3 regions of the Streptomyces sp. NPDC033174 genome follow, and region 3 is predicted to be linked to each of the others. Evidence: riboswitches for the same ligand, from Rfam matches in the RefSeq annotation. Region 3 holds a riboswitch; each other region holds the start of a gene.

Region 1 (7,399 bases), on a different contig from region 3:
GCGACGGCGTCCTCGCGGGTCAGCCGGTCGTAGGGGACCCCGCTGGGGGTGACGAGGATCCGCTCTCCCACCCGTACGGAGACATTGCCCGAGGTGCCGACGACCAGGCCGTCCGCCACCGTTCTGCGGGCCGTGTCCACCAGGTCGCGCCACGCCCGCTCGATCTCACGTTCCATACGGCGATCGTGCCAGCCAGGTCGCGAAGACGGCCGCCACGTGATCAGGATCTCTTCTGATGCATCGGGCAGACCGTCCGAAGAGTGAGCGAAGAGGAGGCAATGCCTCGTACGGCCCGTATCCACCGGGCCTACCGCCGGTCACATCGGCAAGCGGAGCGAGAGACCCCCTAATGGGGTCACCACCATGCCCCTCCCAGTTCATCTTCCGTTCACTCAGGTTGCCTACGTTCATCGAGCCACTGACGTCAAACGATTGCCTGGGTAAATGGAACACATCACGCTGCTGCTCGCGATTGTGGTCGTGACAGCTCTCGTGTTCGATTTCACGAACGGTTTCCACGACACCGCCAACGCGATGGCGACGACCATCTCGACCGGTGCCCTCAAGCCCAAGACGGCGGTGGCCATGTCCGCCGTGCTCAACCTCGTCGGCGCGTTCCTGTCCGTGGAGGTCGCCAAGACGATCTCCGGCGGGATCATCAACGAGTCCGGCATCAAGACAGAAGTGATCTTCGCGGCGCTCGTCGGCGCCATCCTCTGGAACCTGCTGACCTGGCTGCTCGGCCTGCCGTCCAGCTCGTCCCACGCGCTCTTCGGCGGCCTCATCGGCGCCGCGGTCATGTCGGCCGGCTGGTCGTCGGTCAACGGCAGCGTCGTGGTCACCAAGGTCCTGCTTCCCGCCGTGGCCGCGCCGATCGTCGCCGGTCTCGCCGCGATGCTCGCCACTCGGCTGACGTACAAGATCGGCAGCCGTACGGACGAGAAGGCCACCGCCAAGGGCTACCGGGCCGGTCAGATCGCCTCGGCCGGTCTCGTCTCCCTGGCGCACGGCACCAACGACGCCCAGAAGACCATGGGTGTCATCACCCTGGCCCTGGTGACCGGCGGCGTCCTCGCCCCCGGCTCCAACCCTCCGATGTGGGTCATCGTCGCCGCCGGTCTGGCGATCGCGATGGGCACGTACCTCGGTGGCTGGCGCATCATCCGCACCATGGGCAAGGGCCTCACCGACCTCCGGCCGCCGCAGGGCTTCGCCGCCCAGACCAGCGCCGCCACGGTCATCCTGGCCTCCTCGCACCTGGGCTTCTCGCTCTCCACCACCCAGTCCTGCTCCGGCGCCGTGATGGGCGCGGGCCTCGGCCGCAAGGGCGGCGTGGTCCGCTGGTCGACCGCGACCCGGATGTTCGTCGCCTGGGGTCTGACCCTGCCGGCCGCCGGTCTGGTCGCCGCCGCCGCCGGGTTCCTGACCGGGCAGGGCTCCTGGGGCGTCGCCGCCACCGCCGTCCTCCTGATCGCCGGTTCCGGTGTGATCTGGACGCTGTCGCGCCGCAAGCCGATCGACCACCACAACGTCACCGACGATGAGATCGCGGAGCCCGCGGGCGTCGTGACGACCGCCATCGCGGCCGTCTCCCCGCCGCCGGCCGGCACCCTCACCGACGACCTCAAGACCACCATCCCGTCGCCGGCTCCCGTCGACCCGGCAGCCCCCAGCGCTCCGGCAACGGTGTAAGGAACGAACCGCATGAAGATCGACTGGGCAGCTCTCGGCACCGTCTTCGGTGTCAGTCTCGTGGCCACCGTCGCCCTGGTGGGCCTCTTCACCCTCGGCATCGTCGGCCTCTCCAAGCAGGAGTCCGCCGCCGCTCAGGGCGGGTCGGCCACCATGGCCCGCACCGGCGCCTATGCCTGCTTCGCGCTGTGCGCGGCGGCCGTGGCGTACGGCATCTATCTGATCGTCGTCTGATCATCCGCACGGCGCACGGCCGGGCGGCTCCCACCTTCGGGTGAGGGCCTCCCGGCCGTCGTGTTTTCCGGGCCCGTTCCAGGGCGCTGTGGGCCTGCGCACAGTGTGCTGCCGCAGGTCAACGGTGAGTTGACGGGCGTTCGGGCAGCGTGGTGGACTGCCGAGGCCATTTACGGCGGCAGTAGAGGAAGTCCGGTGCGAATCCGGCGCGGTCCCGCCACTGTGACCGAGCGCGAGCTCGGGAGCCAGGAACTCTCACCGCCGGTCACGTCGAGCCAGGGCGCGGACCCTGAGTGAGGACATTGCGCCATGCCTGGCCGTAGTACAGCCACAGCTGTCTTCGCGTACGGCGCCACCGCCGGTCTGGTGGCCGATCTGGTTCTCGGCGATCCCCGCCGCGGGCACCCCGTCGCCGCGTTCGGGAGGGCAGCCGGCGCCGTCGAGGGCGTGTTGTGGCGTGACCACCGGGGCTGGGGCGCCGCGCACGCCGCGGTGTGCGCCGGAGGCGCCGTGGCGGCCGCCGCGCTCGCCGCCCGCGCCGTTCGCGGCCGGCGCGCCGCCGCCGTCGCCCTGACCGCCGCGTCCGTCTGGTCCGTCGTGGGCGGTACGTCCCTGGGGCGCGAGGCACGCGCCGTCGGCGGGGCTCTGGCCGCCGGTGACATCGACGTGGCCCGCGAGCGCCTGCCGCATCTGTGCGGCCGCGACCCGCAGGCGCTGGACGGCCCGGGGATCGCCCGCGCGGTCGTGGAGTCCGTCGCCGAGAACACGTCCGACGCCGTGGTGGGGGCGCTGGTGTGGGGCGCGCTCGGGGGCGTGCCGGGCCTGTTGGGCTTCCGCGCCGTGAACACCCTGGACGCGATGGTGGGGCACAAGTCCCCCCGGTATCGCCGGTTCGGGTGGGCGTCGGCCCGCCTCGACGACGTGGCCGGCTGGCCCGGCGCCCGGCTGACCGCCGTCCTGGCGACGCTCGCGGGCGGGAACCCGCGCGGCGCGCGGCGCGCCTGGCGGGCGGACGCCGCCAAGCACCCGAGCCCCAACGCGGGGCCGGTGGAGGCGTCCTTCGCGGGCGCGCTGGGCGTACGGCTCGGCGGCACCCTCTCGTACGCCGGACGGGTCGAGCACCGGCCCGTACTGAACGCAGAGGGCCGCGACGTCGGGGTCGCGGACATCGAACGCGCGGTGCGGCTGTCGCGCCGGGTGAGCGCGCTGGCCCTCGCGGTGTGTGTGGCCGGACGGCTGGCCGCCGGGTCCATCAAGGGGAGGCGTGCGTGAGCGGCGGACTGATGGTGGCGGGGACCACCTCCGACGCGGGCAAGAGTGTCGTCACGGCGGGCATCTGCCGCTGGCTGGTCCGGCAGGGCGTGAAGGTCGCCCCCTTCAAGGGGCAGAACATGTCCCTCAACTCCTTCGTGACCCGCGAGGGCGCCGAGATCGGGCGCGCCCAGGCCATGCAGGCGCAGGCCGCCCGGGTGGAGCCGACCGCGCTGATGAATCCGGTGCTGCTCAAGCCGGGCGGCGACCGCTCCAGCCAGGTCGTCCTCATGGGCAAGCCGGTGGGCGAGTTGAGCGCCCGCGGCTACCACGGGGGAAGGCAGCGGGAGCTCTTCGAGCCCGTGGTGGCGTGCCTGGAGGAGCTGCGGGGCACGTATGACGCCGTGATCTGCGAGGGGGCCGGCAGTCCGGCGGAGATCAATCTGCGGCGTACGGACATCGTGAACATGGGAATCGCGCGGGCCGCCCGCTTTCCCGTCGTCGTGGTCGGGGACATCGACCGGGGCGGGGTCTTCGCGCAGTTCTTCGGGACGACGGCGCTGCTCGCACCCGAGGACCAGGAGCTGATCGCGGGCTATCTGGTCAACAAGTTCCGCGGCGACGTGACCCTGCTGGAGCCGGGCCTGGAGATGCTCCACGGGCTCACCGGGCGGCGGACGTTCGGTGTGCTGCCCTACGCGCACGGACTCGGCATCGACGAGGAGGACGGGCTGCGGGTGTCCCTGCGCGGCGCGGTGCGGGAGTCCGTCGTCGCGCCGCCGGTCGGTGAGGACGTGCTGCGGGTGGCGGTCTGTGCCGTACCCCTGATGTCCAACTTCACGGACGTGGACGCGCTCGCCGCCGAACCGGGTGTGGTGGTGCGGTTCGTGGACCGGGCCGAGGAGCTCGTCGACGCGGACCTGGTGGTCGTCCCCGGCACACGGGGCACCGTGAAGGCGCTGGCGTGGCTGCGCGAGCGCGGGCTCGCGGACGCGCTCGCGCGGCGCGCGGCGGAGGGCCGGCCGGTCCTCGGCATCTGCGGCGGTTTCCAGGCGCTGTCCGAGCACATCGAGGACGACGTCGAGTCCAGGGCCGGGGCGGTCGAGGGGCTCGGGCTGCTGCCGGTACGGGTGCGCTTCGCGCCCGAGAAGACGCTCGCGCGGCCCGTGGGCGAGGCCCTCGGCGAGCGGGTCGAGGGGTACGAGATCCACCACGGCGTCGCCGACGTGCGGGGCGGGGAGCCGTTCCTGGACGGCTGCCGGGTCGGTTCGGTGTGGGGGACGCACTGGCACGGGTCGCTGGAGAGCGACGGGTTCCGGCGGGCGTTCCTGCGGCGGGTCGCGGCCGCGGCGGGCCGCCGCTTCGTCCCGTCGCCCGACACCAGCTTCGGCACACTGCGCGAGGAGCAGCTGGACCGGCTCGGCGATCTGATCGAGGAGCACGCCGACACCGACGCGCTGATGCGGCTCATCGAACAGGGTCCGCCCTCGGGACTGCCGTTCGTCCCGCCGGGTGCCCCGTGAGCCCGGCGGGCGGCGCAGGCACACGACCCGAACGACCGCGTCCCGCACACCGTCGGCCCGAACGACAGCGACCCGAACGACAGCGACCCGAACGACTGCGATTTGAAGGAGCGATCACCCGATGAGCACCCGGTATCCGTTCACCGCCGTCGTCGGCATGGACGACCTGCGGCTGGCGTTGCTGCTCAACGCCGTCAGCCCGGCGGTGGGCGGTGTCCTCGTACGCGGCGAGAAGGGGACCGCCAAGAGCACCGCCGTGCGGGCTCTGGCCGACCTGCTGCCCGAGGTGCCGGTGGTCGCGGGCTGTCGCTTCAGCTGCGATCCGGCGGCTCCCGACGCTCAGTGCCCCGACGGCCCTCACGAGACCGGTCCGGCCGCGTCCCGTCCGGCCCGGATGGTGGAGCTGCCGGTGGGCGCGTCCGAGGACCGGCTCGTCGGTGCGCTGGACATCGAGCGGGCGCTCGCCGAGGGCGTGAAGGCCTTCGAGCCGGGGCTGCTCGCCGCCGCGCACCGGGGAATCCTGTACGTGGACGAGGTCAATCTCCTTCACGACCATCTGATCGACCTCCTGCTGGACGCCGCCGCGATGGGCGCCTCGTACGTCGAGCGTGAAGGCGTCTCCGTCCGGCACGCCTCGCGTTTCCTGCTCGTCGGGACCATGAACCCGGAAGAGGGCGAGCTGCGACCGCAGTTGCTGGACCGCTTCGGGCTCACGGTGGAGGTCGCGGCCTCGCGCGATCCGGAGCTGCGGGTCGAGGTGGTCAGGCGCAGGCTGGCCCACGACGACGATCCGGCGGCCTTCGCGGCGCGCTGGGCCGGCGAGGAGACGGCGCTGCGGAACCGGATCGTGGCCGCCCGGGCGCTGCTGCCCGAGGTGCGGCTGGGCGACGCGGCGCTGCTGCAGATCGCCGCCACCTGCGCGGCGTTCGAGGTGGACGGCATGCGCGCGGACATCGTGATGGCGCGGACGGCGACGGCGCTGGCCGCGTGGGCGGGGCGTACGGAGGTCACGTCCGACGACGTTCGGCAGGCCGCGCTGCTGGCCCTCCCCCACCGGCGCAGGCGCAACCCCTTCGACGCCCCCGGCCTCGACGAGGACAAGCTCGACGAGACGCTGGAGGAGTTCAAGGGCGAGGACGAGGACGACGGGCAGGGCGACGACGACCCGGATCCGGGTCCCGACGGCGGCGGCCCCGGTGGTGGGGGCGGTGTGCCGCCCCAGGGCGACGGCCCCGACGGCGCTCAGACGCCGGAGAGCGCCCAGTCCGAGGAGAGCGCGCCGCCACCGCCCCCCGGTGGGGGCGCCGGCGAGCGCGCGCCCGTGAAGGCCGCCGAGCCGTTCCGCACGAAGATGCTGAGCGTTCCCGGGCTGGGCGAGGGCGCGGCGGGCCGCCGATCCCGGGCCCGTACCGAGCACGGCAGGACCACCGGGTCGCGGCGGCCGCGCGGGGCGCTCACCAAGCTGCATCTGGCGGCGACCGTGCAGGCCGCGGCTCCCCATCAGCGGGCGCGCGGCCGGTCGGGGCCGGGGCTCGTGGTGCGCCGGGACGATCTGCGGCAGGCCACCCGCGAGGGCCGGGAGGGCAATCTGGTCCTCTTCGTCGTCGACGCCTCCGGGTCGATGGCGGCCCGGCAGCGGATGGGCGCCGTCAAGGGCGCGGTGCTGTCGCTGCTGCTCGACGCCTACCAGCGGCGCGACAAGGTCGGCCTGGTCACCTTCCGGGGCAAGGAGGCGGAGGTGGCGCTGCCGCCGACCTCGTCCGTGGACGCCGCCGCCGCGCGTCTCGAGCAGCTGCCGACGGGCGGGCGGACGCCGCTGTCCTCCGGGCTGTTGAGGGCGCACGACGTGCTGCGGGTGGAGCGGCTGCGCGATCCGTCGCGCCGCCCCCTGCTGGTCGTCGTCACGGACGGCCGGGCCACCGGCGGCGGCGCCGACCCGGTGGCGCTCGCCGCCCGGGCCGCCCGGCTGCACGCCTCCGAGGGCACCGCCTCGGTCGTCGTGGACTGTGAGACGGGGCCGGTGCGGCTCGGTCTCGCCGGGCAGCTCGCCCGGGATCTCGGCGGCACCGCCGTCACACTCGACGAGCTGCGCGCCGACAGCATCGCCGGACTGGTCAGGGACGTGCGGGCCGGACAGGCCGCGCAGACAACGAGGAGGGCCGCTTAATGCCGCAGGGACAGCCGACCGTCGTACCCCAGGACGGTCTCACCACCCGCCAGCGCCGCAACCGGGCGCTGGTGATGGTGCACACGGGTGTCGGCAAGGGCAAGTCGACGGCAGCGTTCGGCATGGCGCTGCGCGCCTGGAACCAGGGCTGGCCGGTCGGGGTGTTCCAGTTCGTCAAGTCGGCGAAGTGGAAGGTCGGCGAGGAGAACGCGCTCAAGGCTCTCGGAGCCACCGGCCAGGGCGGGACCGTCGACTGGCACAAGATGGGCGAGGGCTGGTCGTGGATCCAGCGCGCACCCGCCGAGGGCGAGCAGTCGCACGAGGACAAGGCCCGCGAGGGCTGGGAGCAGGTCAAGCGGGACCTCGCGGAGGAGAAGTACAAGTTCTACGTCCTCGACGAGTTCGCCTACCTCCTGCACTGGGGCTGGATCGACACCGCCGAGGTCGTCCAGGTGCTGCGGGACCGGCCCGGGCAGCAGCATGTGGTGATCACCGGCCGCAACGCCCCGCAGGAGCTGGTGGACTTCGCCGA
Region 2 (7,399 bases), on a different contig from region 3:
GCGCAGCGGGGTCAGCGGGAGCGACCCGTCCTCCGGGTCGGTGGCCAACGCCCACACCATTAGCGCCTGTACGCACACGGTGCCGGCGAGCACCACCACAAGCACGGCGCGCAGCGCGGCCACTGTCAGCTTTCCCATAGCCCACCCTTCCATCGAGTCACGATGGGAATCTATCGACTATCGATAGATGGAGCAAGGGCTGGGATGAAGGGTGGGCGGCGGTTTCGCATCGCGGCGGGATGTCGGCCGCCTCCCGTGACAAGGCGGCTGCGGCGGCACGTGGCCCGGGGCCTCCTCAATGGGCCCGGGGCCTGGGGCGCGGGCGCTGGAACACACCGGTAGCGCGGGGGTGGGGCCGCACGCGCCAGCCGGGGCCGTGGCACGGGGTGGTTGGCGTGCCCGATCCGGGAGGCCGGGCCCCGGGCAGGACCGGGGTCCGGGCCGGAAACCAGCCACCCCCCGGTCCGCCCCGGCCACCGCGTGGCCCGGCCCGTTCCTACCCCTCCGGGTACCGCCTCGGGGTCCACGCCACCATGGCGCCGTCGCCGCGGCGGACCGCCTGGGTCTGGGAGGAGCCGATCAGGAGCAGCGTGCGCATGTCGACCTCCGTCGGGTCCAGGTCCACCAGTGGGAGCACTCGGACCGATTCCGAGGGGCCGCCGACGTCGCGGGCCACGACCACCGGGGTGTCCGGGGCGCGGTGTTCCAGGAGGAGTTCGCGGGCCTTCGCCACCTGCCAGGTGCGGCTGGCGGAGCCGGGGTTGTAGAGGGCGAGGACCAGGTCGGCCGTCACGGCCGCGCGCAGGCGTTCCGCGATGACCTCCCAGGGCTTGAGCCGGTCGGAGAGCGAGATCGTCGCGTAGTCGTGGCCCAGCGGGGCGCCGGCGCGGGCCGCCGCCGCGTTCGCCGCCGTCACGCCCGGCAGGACCCGTACGGGAACGTCCGCGTACGCCTCCTGCGACGCCACCTCCAGTACCGCCGTGGCCATCGCGAAGATGCCCGGGTCGCCGCCCGAGACGACGGCGACGCGCCGCCCCCGACGGGCCAGGTCCAGGGCGAACTCGGCCCGTTCGGACTCGACCTTGTTGTCGGAGCCGTGCCGGCGCTGCCCCGGCCGTACGGGCACCCGGTCCAGATACGTCGTGTATCCGACGAGGTCGTCCGCGTTCGCCAGCGCCCCCCGGGACTCCGGCGTGAGCCAGGGCGCGCCCGCCGGGCCCGTGCCGACGACGACGACCTCGCCGCGCTCGCGCGCCTCGGGGACCACCGCGTCGATACGGGACGGCAGCACGGCCACCGAGAAGTACGGGACCGAGTCCGCGTCGATGTCCGCCAGGGACCCCGTCCGCTCGCCCTCCATCGTGGCGCGTTCGACGTACCGCGCGTCCTCCAGGCGTCCCGCGCGCTCCAGCGCGCGCCGGACCGTCGGGAAGGTGCGGCCGAGCTTCATCACCACCGCCGAGTCGGTCGCGGCGAGACGGGCCGTCAGCTCCTCCTCCGGCAGCGTGCCGGGGATGATCGTCAGGACCTCCTCGGCCTCGCACAGCGGGGTGCCGAGCCGGGCCGCCGACGCGCTGACGGAGGTGACACCGGGGACGACCTCGGTCGGGTAGCGGTGCGCGAGCCGCTTGTGCATGTGCTGGTACGAGCCGTAGAAGAGCGGGTCGCCCTCCGCGAGGACGGCGACCGTGCGGCCGGCGTCGAGGTGCTCGGCGAGCCGGGCCGACGCCTCCTCGTAGAAGTCGTCGAGCGCGCCCCGGTAGCCGCCGGGGTGGTCCGTCGTCTCGACGGTGAGCGGGTACATCAGCCGCTCCTCGATGTGGTCCTCGCGGATGTGCGCGGCCGCGATCGAGCGGGCGATCGACCGGCCGTGGCGCGCGGAGTGGTACGCCACGACGTCCGCCTCGGCGATGACCTGGACGGCCCGTACGGTCATCAGGTTCGGATCGCCGGGGCCGAGGCCCACTCCGTACAGCTTCCCGAGCAAGGGCTGCCCGCTCATTCCACCTCACTCGCAATCGCGTTGATCGCGGCCGCGGCCATCGCGCTGCCGCCCCGGCGTCCCCGGACCACCAGGTGGTCGACGCCCGACACATGTGCGGCGAGCGCGTCCTTGGACTCGGCCGCTCCGATGAAGCCGACCGGTATGCCGATGACGGCGGCCGGGCGGGGCGCGCCCTGCTCGATCATCTCCAGGAGGCGGAAGAGCGCGGTGGGCGCGTTGCCGATGGCGACGACCGACCCCTCGAGGCGGTCCCGCCACAGCTCCAGGGCGGCGGCGCTGCGGGTGGTGCCGAGGTCGGCGGCGAGCCCCGGCACGGACGGGTCGGAGAGTGTGCAGAGGACGTCGTTGTCGGCGGGCAGGCGCTTGCGGGTCACGCCGCTCGCGACCATCTGCGCGTCGCACAGGATGGGCGCCCCGGCGCGCAGCGCCTCGCGGGCGCGGGCCACCACCTGGGGCGTGTAGGCGAGATCGCGGACGAGGTCGACCATCCCGCAGGCGTGGATCATCCGTACGGCGACCTGGCTGACGTCGGCGGGCAGGCCCGCGAGATCCGCCTCGGCGCGGATGGTGGCAAAGGACTGGCGGTAGATCTCCGCGCCGTCCTTCTCGTAGTCGAACACTCTGCTCTCGCTCATCTCGTGGTGCCGGGAGGGGTACGGGGACGGGTACGGGCCGCCGAGACCGCGGCGGCCAGTGAGGTACGGGGGGTGGGGACGCCGTTCACGTCGTACTGGCCGTCGGCCGTCGCGACCACATCCACCCACGCGCCGTGCGGATGGCCGCAGCGCCGCTCGCAGCCGGAGAAGTGGACGGGCAGCCCGCCGGGGCCGGGGGCGAGGCCGCCGGTGAGGCCGGGGGCGGCGTCCGCGCGGACGTCGGAGAGGGACTTGGCGCAACCGGGGCGCCCGGTGCAGGCGCCGACGCCGGCCCAGGGCGATTCGGGGGTGGTGATCAGGCCCTCGGCCGCGAGCTCCCGCAGCCGCGCCCCGGCGGCGGCGCGGTCCGCGAAGCCGGTGACGACCGCGCCGCGCCACGGGGTGAGCCGCACTTCGCCGGTGTCCACGGCGGGCAGCAGGGCCCGCAGTTGGGCGACGGAGAGGCGGCCGAGCGGCGCGAGGACCGACAGCGCGGTGTCGCCGAGGAGGCCGGGGGCGGGGGGCGCGCCGGTGGGCAGGGGCGCGGGGGGTACGGGCTCCGCCGCGATCCCCGCCCGCTCCGCGTACGCCGCCACGTCCGGTTCCTGCCCGGCGGGCAGCTCGCGCACGCGCCAGGCGCCGTTTCCGGCCGCGCGGGCGGCCGCGAGGAAGGCCTCCGCCGCGACGAGGGCGGCCCGGGGGGCGTCGGCGGCGGCGACACGGAAGGCACGGCCGCCGACGTGCAGGGTCACCCGCGCGGCACCCGCCGTGGCCGGTGACACATCGATGCGCTCCGGCGCCGCGTCCGCAGCCCCCCGCGCCGCGCCGGCGAGCTCCCGTGGCACCTCCGCGAGCTCCGGTGCCGAGGACTCGTGCGCCGGAATCGCCGCCCCCCGCGCCGCACCCCCGATCCCCCGGGGCACGTCCCCGGTCTCTGCGATCAAGGTCACATCGCCGGCCAGTCCCGCCACATCCCCCCGTCCGTCGTCGAGGACGAAGAGAAAACGACCGGAAAGCGCCGCCGCCCAGTCCGTCGCGCACAGCAGCGCGTCGAGCTCCCGGGCCCACAACTGCACGTCGCCGGAGCCCAGTCCGTCCAGACCCGCCGCCGGGGACGCCACCACGTTCCGGACACGCTCGTGCGTCTCGGAGGGCAGCAGACCGGCCTCCGCGAGGAGCTCGGCGAGATCCGCCCCACAGCCCTCGCCCAGGCCCCGCAGCTCGGCGTTGCCACGCGAGGTGATGCTGAGATGCCCGTCACCCAGAGTCTCCGCTGCGTCGGCCAGCGTGAGTACCTGACGGCGCGTCAACCTGCCTGCGGGCAGGCGGAGTCGGGCCAGGCGCCCGTCATCGGCGGGGTGCAGCCGGAGCGCCCCGGGACAGGCGTCGCCACGGTCCCGTATGAGAGGTTCGCCCCTGTTGGGCGTTGTGGGTGGGGTGGGCGGCATGGCGGCGAGCATACCCACGTGCTCGCGGGCGCCCCCCTGCCCGGTACGGGCAGCCTCTACTATGCAGAACGGCACAGGGTCCACGACCCTAGGGAGGAAGCCCGGTGAGATTCCGGCGCGGTCCCGCCACTGTGAGCCGGCCGAAAGGTCCGGTGAGTCAGGAACTCCCGCCGTCCATACGACCACCCGGGGCGCGGACAACCCCGAGGAAGGGCCTGCGCACGTGATCCTGCTGCTGTCGCACTCCGACACCGACCTGCTCAGCGCCCGCGCGGCCGGCGGTCCGGTCGCCTACCGGTTCGCGAACCCGTCCCGGCTGACGACCGGCGACCTGCCCGCCCTCCTGGAGGACGCCGACCTGGTCGTCGTACGCCTCCTCGGCGGCGTCCGCGCCTGGGAGGAGGGACTGGACGTCCTCCGCGCCGCCCAGAAGCCGCTGGTCGTCCTCACCGGCGAACAGGCTCCCGACGCGCAGCTGATGGAGGCCTCCACCGTCCCCATCGGTGTCGCGACCGAGGCGCACGCCTACCTCGCGCACGGCGGACCGGACAATCTGGAACAGCTCGCCCGCTTCCTGTCCGACACGGTCCTGCTCACCGGCCACGGCTTCGAGCCGCCCGCCGCCGCGCCGACGTGGGGCCCGCTGGAGCGCACTCCCGGACGCACCGACGGCCCGACCGTCGCCGTGCTCTACTACCGCGCCCACCACATGAGCGGCAACACCGCCTTCGTCGCCGAGCTCTGCGCCGCCATCGAGGACAAGGGCGCCCAGGCGCTGCCGCTGTACGTGGCGTCCCTGCGGGCTCCCGAGCCCGAACTGCTGCGGCGCCTCGGCTCCGTCGACGCGATCGTCACCACCGTGCTCGCGGCCGGCGGCACCAAGCCCGCCGAGGCGCAGGCCGGCGGCGACGAGGAGGCCTGGGACGCGGGCGCGCTCGCCGCCCTCGACGTACCGATCCTGCAGGCGCTGTGCCTGACCGGCCCGCGCAGCGCCTGGGAGGAGAACGACGAGGGCCTCTCGCCGCTCGACGCCGCCAGCCAGGTCGCGGTGCCCGAGTTCGACGGCCGCCTCATCACCGTCCCCTTCTCCTTCAAGGAGATCGACGAGGACGGCCTGCCCGCGTACGTCGCCGACGCCGAGCGCGCGGCCCGGGTCGCCGGGATCGCCGTGCGCCACGCGCGTCTGCGGCACATCCCGAACGCCGAGAAGCGCCTCGCGCTGGTCCTCTCCGCGTACCCGACCAAGCACTCCCGCATCGGCAACGCGGTCGGCCTCGACACCCCCGCCTCCGCCGTCGCCCTGCTGCGCCGCCTCCAGACCGAGGGATACGACTTCGGCCGGGAGGAGGTACCCGGTCTCGTCTCCGGCGACGGCGACGAGCTGATCTACGCGCTGATCGAGGCGGGCGGCCACGACCAGGACTGGCTCACCGAGGAGCAGCTCGCCCGCAACCCGGTCCGTATCCCGGCCGCCGACTACAAGCGCTGGTACGCGACCCTGCCGGCCGAACTCCGGGAATCGGTCGAGCGGCACTGGGGCCCGCCGCCCGGCGAGATGTTCCTGGACCGCTCCCGCAACCCGGAGGGCGACATCGTCCTCGCCGCGCTGCGGCGCGGCAATCTGCTGGTCCTCATCCAGCCGCCGCGCGGCTTCGGCGAGAACCCGATCGCGATCTACCACGACCCCGACCTGCCGCCGTCGCACCACTACTTGGCCGCCTACCGCTGGATCGCCGCCTCGGCGGACGACGGCGGTTTCGGCGCCGACGCCATGGTCCACCTGGGCAAGCACGGCAACCTGGAGTGGCTGCCCGGCAAGAACGCGGGTCTGTCCGCCGCGTGCGGCCCCGACGCCGCCCTCGGTGACCTGCCGCTGGTCTACCCCTTCCTCGTCAACGACCCGGGCGAGGGCACGCAGGCCAAGCGGCGCGTCCACGCGACCCTCGTCGACCATCTCGTACCGCCGATGGCGCGGGCCGAGTCCTACGGTGACATCGCCCGCCTGGAGCAGCTGCTCGACGAGTACGCGGCGATCTCCTCGATGGACCCGGCGAAGCTTCCGGCGATCCGCGCGCAGATCTGGACGCTGATCCAGGCCGCCAAGCTCGACCACGACCTCGGGCTCGAAGACCGCCCCGACGACGACGGGTTCGACGACTTCCTGCTCCACGTCGACGGCTGGCTGTGCGAGGTCAAGGACGCGCAGATCCGCGACGGCCTGCATGTCCTCGGCGGCGCCCCGACCGGCCCCGAGCGGGTCAACCTGGTGCTGTCCATCCTTCGCGCCCGCCAGATCTGGGGCGGAACGCAGGCGCTCCTCGGCCTGCGCGAGGCGCTGGGCCTGGACGAGTCGGCCGCGACCCGCACCGCCGCCGACGAGACGGAGGCCGCCGCCCGCGCGCTCGTCCAGGCGATGGAGGACGCCGACTGGAACCCGGGATCCGTCGCGACCGTGGCCGCCGGTCATCCCCAGGCGGTCGTCGACATCCTCGACTTCGCCGCCCGCCAGGTCGTGCCGCGCCTCGCCGCGACGACCGACGAACTCGACCACGCCGTCCACGCGCTGAACGGCGGCTTCGTCCCGGCTGGGCCGTCCGGCTCGCCGCTGCGCGGCCTGGTCAACGTGCTTCCCACCGGCCGGAACTTCTACTCCGTCGACCCGAAGGCCGTCCCCTCGCGTCTCGCGTGGGAGACCGGCCAGGCACTGGCCGACTCGCTGCTGGAGCGCTACCGCAGCGACAACGGCGACTGGCCGACCTCCGTGGGCCTGTCCCTGTGGGGCACGAGCGCGATGCGCACCTCCGGCGACGACGTCGCCGAGGCCCTGGCCCTGCTGGGCATCCGTCCCGTCTGGGACGACGCCTCGCGCCGGGTCAACGGCCTGGAGGCGATCCCGCTCGCGGAGCTGGGCCGTCCCCGTATCGACGTCACGCTGCGCATCTCGGGCTTCTTCCGGGACGCCTTCCCGCACACCATCGCGCTGCTCGACGACGCGGTGCGGCTCGCGGCGTCGCTCGACGAGCCGGCCGAGCAGAACCACGTACGGGCCCACACGCAGGCGGACCTGGCGGAGCACGGCGACGAGCGGCGGGCCACCACCCGGATCTTCGGCTCCCGGCCGGGGACGTACGGCGCGGGCATCCTCCAGCTCATCGACTCCCGGGACTGGCGCACCGACTCCGACCTCGCCGAGGTGTACACGGTGTGGGGCGGCTACGCGTACGGCCGCGAGCTCGACGGGCGTCCGGCTCGCGAGGAGATGGAGACCGCGTACAAGCGGATCGCGGTGGCCGCGAAGAACACGGACACCC
Region 3 (7,399 bases):
ACAAGCACGGCTACGTCACCACCTCCGACTTCGTCCGCGGCCGCTTCGGCTCCAAGGGCCTCTCCCTGGCGGTCGCGGTCACCGGCATCCTCGCCACCATGCCGTACATCGCGCTCCAGCTCGTCGGCATCCAGGCCGTGCTCGACGTGATGGGCGTGGGCGGCGGCGAGACCACCCACTGGTTCGTCAAGGACCTGCCGCTGCTGATCGCCTTCGGTGTCCTGGCGGCGTACACCTACTCCTCGGGTCTGCGGGCCCCGGCGCTCATCGCGTTCGTCAAGGACACGCTGATCTACATCGTCATCGCGGTGGCGATCATCTACATCCCGATCAAGCTCGGCGGCTTCGACGAGATCTTCGCCAGGGCCGGTGAGGCGTACGCGCAGATCAACCCGGCGACCGGCAAGCCGCGCGGCGCGCTGGTGCCCGGGGAGATGGGCCAGTGGGGCTATGCGACGCTCGCGCTCGGTTCGGCCCTCGCGCTCTTCATGTATCCGCACTCGATCACCGCGACGCTCTCCTCGCGCAGCCGTGACGTGATCCGCCGCAACACCACGATCCTGCCGCTCTATTCACTGATGCTGGGGCTGCTGGCGCTGCTCGGCTTCATGGCGATTGCCGCGGGCGTGAAGGTGAAGAACGGCCAGCTGGCCATCCCGCAGCTGTTCGAGAACATGTTCCCGGACTGGTTCACGGGTGTCGCCTTCGCCGCCATCGGCATCGGCGCGCTGGTCCCGGCGGCCATCATGTCGATCGCCGCCGCGAACCTCTTCACCCGCAACATCTACAAGGACTTCCTGAAGCCGGACGCCACTCCGGAGCAGGAGACCAAGGTGTCCAAGCTGGTGTCGCTGCTGGTGAAGGTGGGAGCGCTGGCCTTCGTCCTCACCATGGACAAGACCGTCGCCATCAACTTCCAGCTGCTGGGCGGCATCTGGATCCTGCAGACCTTCCCGGCGCTGGTGGGCGGTCTGTTCACCCGCTGGTGCCACCGCTGGGCGCTGCTCGCGGGCTGGGCCGTGGGCATGGTCTACGGCACGGCGGCCGCGTACGGCGTCGCGAGCCCCACGCAGAAGCACTTCGGCGGCTCGTCCGCGGAGATCCCGGGCATCGGCGAGATCGGCTACATCGGTCTCACCGCGTTCGTCCTCAATGTGGTGGTGACGGTGGTCCTGACCTTCGTCCTGCGGGCCCTCAAGGCCCCCGACGGCATCGACGAGACGTCCCCGTCGGACTACACGGCGGACGCGGGCGACCCGGGCGTGCAGGTGGAGCTGCCGCCGGCCACGGCGGGGGCGCCGGGCGGCCACTGACCAGCGCACGAAGGGCCCGGAGTCTACGCGAGGAAACTCCGGGCCCTTCGCCGTGCCCGCCGGGCACACTGATCCCCATGGACTTCACCCTCAGACGCGTCACCCCCGCCGAGTACGAGGAGCTGGGCGAGATCACTGCGCAGGCCTATCTCGGGGACGGGCTCCTGGACTTCGGCGGCGACGACGCCTATCTGCACGTCCTGCGGGACGTGGCACGGCGCGCCGCGCAGGCCGAGGTCCTGGTCGCCGTCGACCGTGCCGGACGGCTGCTCGGGGGAGTGACGTTCGTCGGTTCCGGCGGGCCCTGGGCCGATGTCGCCCGGGAGGGCGAGGCCGAGTTCCGGATGCTCGCGGTCGCGAAGGACGCGCGGGGGCGGGGCGTCGGGGAGGCTCTCGTACGGGCCTGTGTGGAGCGGGCACGGGCGACCGAGGGCTGCGTACGGCTGGTGCTGTCGACCCAGCACGCCATGGTCTCCGCGCACCGGATCTACGAGCGCCTGGGGTTCACCAGGACCCCCGAGCGGGACTGGTCACCGGTCCCCGAGCTCGCGCCGCTGCTCACCTACGCGTTGGAGCTCTGACCGCCCTCCACGCGCGAAGACACAACATGTGGGGGGTGACGCATCCATCTCCCCCCACATGTATGCTCATGCTCGCTGTCGCCGCAGGGGAATCCGGTGCGAATCCGGAACTGTCCCGCAACGGTGTGTCAGGTGCGTTTGCGCACCCTCAAGTCCGAACACCTGCCGATGGTGCGCCTGGTCCGTCCGGTCCTGGCGCCGAAGACGTCCGGGCCTCGTGGAGTGGGCCGGTGGACGCCGCGCATCCACCGCTCGCCGGTGTGTGCCCGTGCGCCCCGCCGCCTCCCCCGCCGGCCCCGAGCCGAGCGAGGGAGAGCCCCCACGTGACCATCGCGCCCGCCGATCCGGCATCGGCGATCGAGACCGACGGACCCGGGACCGTGCTTCTGCGGATCCTGACCGACCTCACCGCCGATCTGCCCGACACCGACCCCGGACGGGTCGCCGCCGCCGCGCTGCGCGGCCGGCACGCCGGCTCGGACGCGGCGGAACTGCGGGAGCTGGCCACCGAGGCGGCCGCCGGCCTGATCTCCGAGGACCCCGCCTACTCACGGCTCGCCGCCCGGCTGCTCACCCGCACGATCGCGGACGAGGCCGCGGGCCAGGGCGCCGTGTCGTTCTCCGCGTCGGTCGCCGTCGGCCACCGCGAGGGCCTGATCGCCGACCGCACGGCCGAGTTCGTCCGTCTCCACACGGCACGGCTCGACACGCTCATCGACCCCGACGCGGACGACCGCTTCGGCTACTTCGGTCTGCGGACGCTGTACTCGCGCTATCTGCTCCGGCACCCGATCACCCGCAAGGTCGTCGAGACCCCGCAGCACTTCATGCTCCGGGTGGCCGCCGGGCTCGCCGAGGACGAGAGCGTCCGCGCGCTGGACGAGGTCGCCGCGCTGTACGGCCTGATGAGCCGGCTCGACTATCTGCCCTCCTCCCCCACGCTCTTCAACTCGGGCACCCGGCACCCGCAGATGTCCTCCTGCTATCTGCTGGACTCCCCGCAGGACGAGCTCGACTCGATCTACGACCGCTACCACCAGGTGGCGCGGCTCTCCAAGCACGCCGGCGGCATCGGACTCTCGTACTCCCGCGTCCGCGCCCGCGGTTCGCTGATCCGCGGCACGAACGGGCACTCCAACGGCATCGTGCCGTTCCTCAAGACCCTCGACGCCTCCGTCGCCGCCGTGAACCAGGGCGGCCGTCGCAAGGGCGCCGCCGCCGTCTACCTGGAGACCTGGCACGCCGACATCGAGGAGTTCCTGGAGCTCCGCGACAACACCGGTGAGGACCAGCGCCGTACGCACAACCTCAATCTGGCGCACTGGATCCCCGACGAGTTCATGCGCCGGGTGAACGCCGACGCCGAGTGGTCGCTGTTCTCCCCGGCCGACGTGCCCGAGCTGGTCGACCTCTGGGGCGACGCCTTCGACGCCGCCTACCGCGCGGCCGAGGCAAAGGGCCTGGCCCGCAAGACCATGCCGGCCCGGGATCTGTACGGCCGCATGATGCGCACCCTCGCCCAGACCGGCAACGGCTGGATGACCTTCAAGGACGCGTCCAACCGCACCGCGAACCAGACGGCGGAGCCCGGCCACACGGTCCACTCCTCGAACCTGTGCACCGAGATCCTGGAGGTGACGGACGACGGCGAGACGGCCGTCTGCAACCTCGGCTCGGTCAACCTCGGCGCGTTCGTGCTCGCCTCGGGAGACATCGACTGGGAGCGCCTCGACGAGACGGTCCGTACGGCCGTCACCTTCCTCGACCGGGTCGTCGACATCAACTTCTACCCGACCGAGCAGGCGGGCCGCTCCAACGCCCGCTGGCGCCCGGTGGGCCTGGGCGCCATGGGCCTCCAGGACGTCTTCTTCAAGCTGAAGCTGCCGTTCGACTCGGCCGAGGCCCGCGCCCTGTCGACGAGGATCGCCGAGCGGATCATGCTCGCCGCGTACGAGGCCTCCACGGACCTCGCCGAGCGGAGCGGCCCGCTCCCCGCCTGGGAGAAGACCCGCTCCGCACGCGGTGTCCTGCACCCCGACCACTACGACGTGGAGCTGAACTGGCCGGAGCGCTGGGCGGCGCTGCGCGCCCGGATCGCCTCGGTCGGCATGCGCAACTCGCTGCTGCTCGCCATCGCCCCGACGGCGACCATCGCCTCCATCGCGGGCGTGTACGAGTGCATCGAGCCGCAGGTCTCCAACCTCTTCAAGCGCGAGACGCTGAGCGGTGAATTCCTCCAGGTCAACGGCTACTTGGTCGACGAGCTGAAGAAGCTCGGCGTCTGGGACGCGCAGACCCGGGAGGCGCTGCGCGAGGCGAGCGGATCGGTGCAGGGCTTCAGCTGGATCCCGGCCGATGTCCGCGAGCTGTACCGCACGGCGTGGGAGATCCCGCAGCGCGGCCTGATCGACATGGCGGCGGACCGCACGCCGTTCCTGGACCAGTCGCAGTCGCTGAACCTCTTCCTGGAGACGCCGACCATCGGGAAGCTCTCCTCGATGTACGCCTACGCCTGGAAGCGGGGGCTGAAGACGACGTACTACCTGCGCTCCCGCCCGGCGACCCGGATCGCCCGCGCGGCCGCCGCCGCGCCGATCCCCGTACAGGCCACGCCCGAAGAGGCCGTCGCCTGCTCCCTTGAGAACCCCGAGTCCTGCGAGGCCTGCCAGTAATGACGACGACCAACGCCGAGAAGAACCTTCTGGACCCGGGCTTCGAGCTGACCCTGCGGCCGATGCGCTACCCGGACTTCTACGAGCGCTACCGGGACGCGATCAAGAACACCTGGACGGTGGAGGAGGTCGACCTGCACTCCGACGTCGCCGACCTCGCCAAGCTCACCCCCGGCGAGCAGCACATGATCGGCCGACTGGTCGCGTTCTTCGCGACGGGCGACTCGATCGTCTCCAACAACCTGGTGCTCACGCTCTACAAGCACATCAACTCCCCCGAGGCGCGGCTGTACCTGAGCCGGCAGCTCTTCGAGGAGGCCGTGCACGTCCAGTTCTATCTGACGCTGCTCGACACCTATCTGCCCGATCCGGCCGACCGCGCCGCCGCGTTCGACGCGGTCGAGGAGATCCCCTCCATCCGGGAGAAGGCGCAGTTCTGCTTCCGCTGGATGGACTCGGTGGAGAAGATCGAGCGCCTGGAGACCCAGGCCGACCGCCGCCGCTTCCTGCTGAACCTGATCTGCTTCGCGGCGTGCATCGAGGGCCTGTTCTTCTACGGCGCCTTCGCCTACGTCTACTGGTTCCGCTCGCGCGGTCTGCTGCACGGCCTGGCGACCGGCACCAACTGGGTGTTCCGCGACGAGACGATGCACATGAACTTCGCCTTCGAGGTCGTGGACACCGTCCGCAAGGAGGAGCCCGAGCTCTTCGACGACGCACTGCGTCAGCAGGTCACCGACATGCTGAAGGAAGCCGTCGAGGCGGAGCTGCAGTTCGGCCGCGACCTGTGCGGTGACGGCCTGCCCGGCATGAACACCGAGTCGATGCGCGAGTACCTCCAGTGCGTCGCCGACCAGCGCCTGACGCGTCTGGGCTTCGCCCCGGTGTACGGCTCCGAGAACCCGTTCGCGTTCATGGAGCTCCAGGGCGTCCAGGAGCTGACGAACTTCTTCGAGCGCCGGCCGTCCGCGTACCAGGTGGCGGTGGAGGGCTCCGTCGACCTGGACGAGGACTTCTGAGCGAGTGATCCGCACCCGGGCGGCGGCCTGCGCCGCCGCCGCGCTCACCGTCGCCGCGGGCCTGGGCATCAGGTCGGCGGCGACGGGTGAGGTGGCCAAGTACGCGGGGGACGCGCTCTACACCGTGCTGATCCTCGCCCTGGTGGTGCTGCTCGCGCCCCGGGTCAGGCCGCTGACGGCGGCGGGCGTCGCACTGGGCTTCAGCTGCGCGGTGGAGCTGTTCCAGCTCACCGGCGTCCCCGCGGAACTGGCCGAGCGCAGCACTCTCGCGCGGCTGGTTCTCGGCACCTCGTTCAACGCACCGGATCTGCTCTGGTACGCGGTCGGCGCGGCGGCCGGCTGGGCCGTCCACCGCGCCCTGGACGCGCGTCAGTCGTTCGGGACGGTCTCGTAGCGCGGGGTGCCCTCGGACATCTGCCGCAGCGCGTCCTTGCGGTCCCGCTTGGAGAGCCGGTCGATGTACAGGTAGCCGTACAGGTGGTCCGTCTCGTGCTGGAGGCAGCGCGCGAAGTAGCCCGTGCCCCGCACCTTGATCGGGTTGCCCTGGGCGTCCTGACCGCGCACCACCGCATAGTCGGGGCGGGCCAGTTCGGCGTAGGCCGTGGGGACCGACAGGCAGCCCTCGTTGGCCTCGTCGAGGACGCGGCGGTCGGCCGGCAGCTCCTCGAGGACCGGGTTGCACACCACGCCGACGTGGCGCACGCCCTCGTCGTCCATGCAGTCGTAGACGAAGACCTTCAGGTCCACACCGATCTGGTTGGCCGCCAGGCCCACGCCCTCGGCCGTCCTCTGACTGGCGAACATGTCGTCGATCAGCGACGCGAGCTTGTCGTCGAACTCGGTGACGTCCTTGCACTCCTTGTGGAGCACCGGGTTGCCGACGACCGTGATCGGGCGCGACGTGCCGCGCTCGCGGTACGCGAGCTCACGCGCCTCGCAGTCCTCCGTGTCGACGACGAAGCCGTCGTTCACCTGCTCGTCAGTCTCCTGCTGCGACATGTCCGCCGTACGCCTTCCTCAAAACCTCAGCCTGTGGTCGCGTACAGCCTACGGGCAGCGGTCAGCAGACTTCTTCGAGATCCCGCCACTCACGGCTGTCGGGGCTGTCCGCCACCCAGCCGTCGAGGAGACCGCGGACCAGACCCGCGGGCGCCGCGATACCGCACTCGCGCTCCGGCACCCACAGCTCGCCCGGCGAACGGTGGCCGAGCGGCCCGGGGTGGCCCGGCTCACTGTGGTCGTGCGGGTCCAGGTGCTCGCCCTCGCCCTCGGCGCTCGGCATGGTCGACTCCGAACAGGCACGGCACAGCAGCCGCACCGACGACGACCAGTCCTCGGCGGCGAAGCCCGCGTCCGCGGCGAGCTGCTCCAGTGCGTTGCGGTCGGCCTCGGTCGCGGCCTCCAGGAGCACCACCCAGGTCGGGACGGGCGACGGCGCCCAGAGCTCGATCTCGTCGAAGACGGGGAAGGACGGGCCGGCGGACGTGGTCCGCTCGCCGTGCGGAACGCCGTCGTGCAGCACGACCTCGCCCCAGCGCCGCCCGGAGGACGGCAGCGGGATGGAGAGCACCTCCATGCGGGCCGGATCGAGCCGGCGGCCCCACACGACCTCCGCCTCCCCCTCGGGGGAGAGCCGCACGGCCGCGCTGCCGAGGTCCATGCCGGCGGGCTCACCCGTCCCGGCGGAGGCGCCGGGCACCTTCAGCCCGTACGCCTGCCAGGCGCGGCGGGCCAGCGGCCAGTCCTGGAGCGCGGTGGCGGCGATGCCGACGTTCCACCAGTCGGGGGCGCCGGTCTCCTTGTCGAGCAGCGCG

What was found. A riboswitch is a leader RNA that binds a small molecule or an ion and turns the genes downstream of it on or off. The one in region 3 is predicted to bind cobalamin.
Region 1: another riboswitch for cobalamin. It lies ahead of ACZ5VC_RS00335 (cobalamin biosynthesis protein); the one in region 3 lies ahead of ACZ5VC_RS07700 (ribonucleoside-diphosphate reductase subunit alpha).
Region 2: another riboswitch for cobalamin. It lies ahead of cobN (cobaltochelatase subunit CobN); the one in region 3 lies ahead of ACZ5VC_RS07700 (ribonucleoside-diphosphate reductase subunit alpha).

What each region holds. Positions count from the first base shown of each region.
Region 1 covers NZ_JBVIPQ010000001.1:59,265-66,663, forward strand. The annotation lists gene ACZ5VC_RS00320 (class II aldolase/adducin family protein) at 1-176, opposite strand, end outside; gene ACZ5VC_RS00325 (inorganic phosphate transporter) at 445-1,692, shown strand; gene ACZ5VC_RS00330 (hypothetical protein) at 1,705-1,926, shown strand; cobalamin riboswitch at 2,063-2,200, shown strand; gene ACZ5VC_RS00335 (cobalamin biosynthesis protein) at 2,236-3,198, shown strand; gene ACZ5VC_RS00340 (cobyric acid synthase) at 3,210-4,700, shown strand; gene ACZ5VC_RS00345 (putative cobaltochelatase) at 4,822-6,867, shown strand; gene cobO (cob(I)yrinic acid a,c-diamide adenosyltransferase) at 6,867-7,399, shown strand, end outside.
Region 2 covers NZ_JBVIPQ010000004.1:396,704-404,102, reverse strand. The annotation lists gene ACZ5VC_RS15425 (DUF2975 domain-containing protein) at 1-138, opposite strand, end outside; gene ACZ5VC_RS15420 (precorrin-2 C(20)-methyltransferase) at 497-2,002, opposite strand; gene ACZ5VC_RS15415 (precorrin-8X methylmutase) at 1,999-2,640, opposite strand; gene ACZ5VC_RS15410 (cobalamin biosynthesis protein CobG) at 2,637-4,100, opposite strand; cobalamin riboswitch at 4,141-4,274, shown strand; gene cobN (cobaltochelatase subunit CobN) at 4,312-7,399, shown strand, end outside.
Region 3 covers NZ_JBVIPQ010000002.1:303,988-311,386, reverse strand. The annotation lists gene mctP (monocarboxylate uptake permease MctP) at 1-1,313, shown strand, start outside; gene ACZ5VC_RS07705 (GNAT family N-acetyltransferase) at 1,391-1,894, shown strand; cobalamin riboswitch at 1,957-2,078, shown strand; gene ACZ5VC_RS07700 (ribonucleoside-diphosphate reductase subunit alpha) at 2,218-4,566, shown strand; gene ACZ5VC_RS07695 (ribonucleotide-diphosphate reductase subunit beta) at 4,566-5,585, shown strand; gene ACZ5VC_RS07690 (ribosomal maturation YjgA family protein) at 5,590-5,979, shown strand; gene def (peptide deformylase) at 5,955-6,584, opposite strand; gene ACZ5VC_RS07680 (tetratricopeptide repeat protein) at 6,646-7,399, opposite strand, start outside.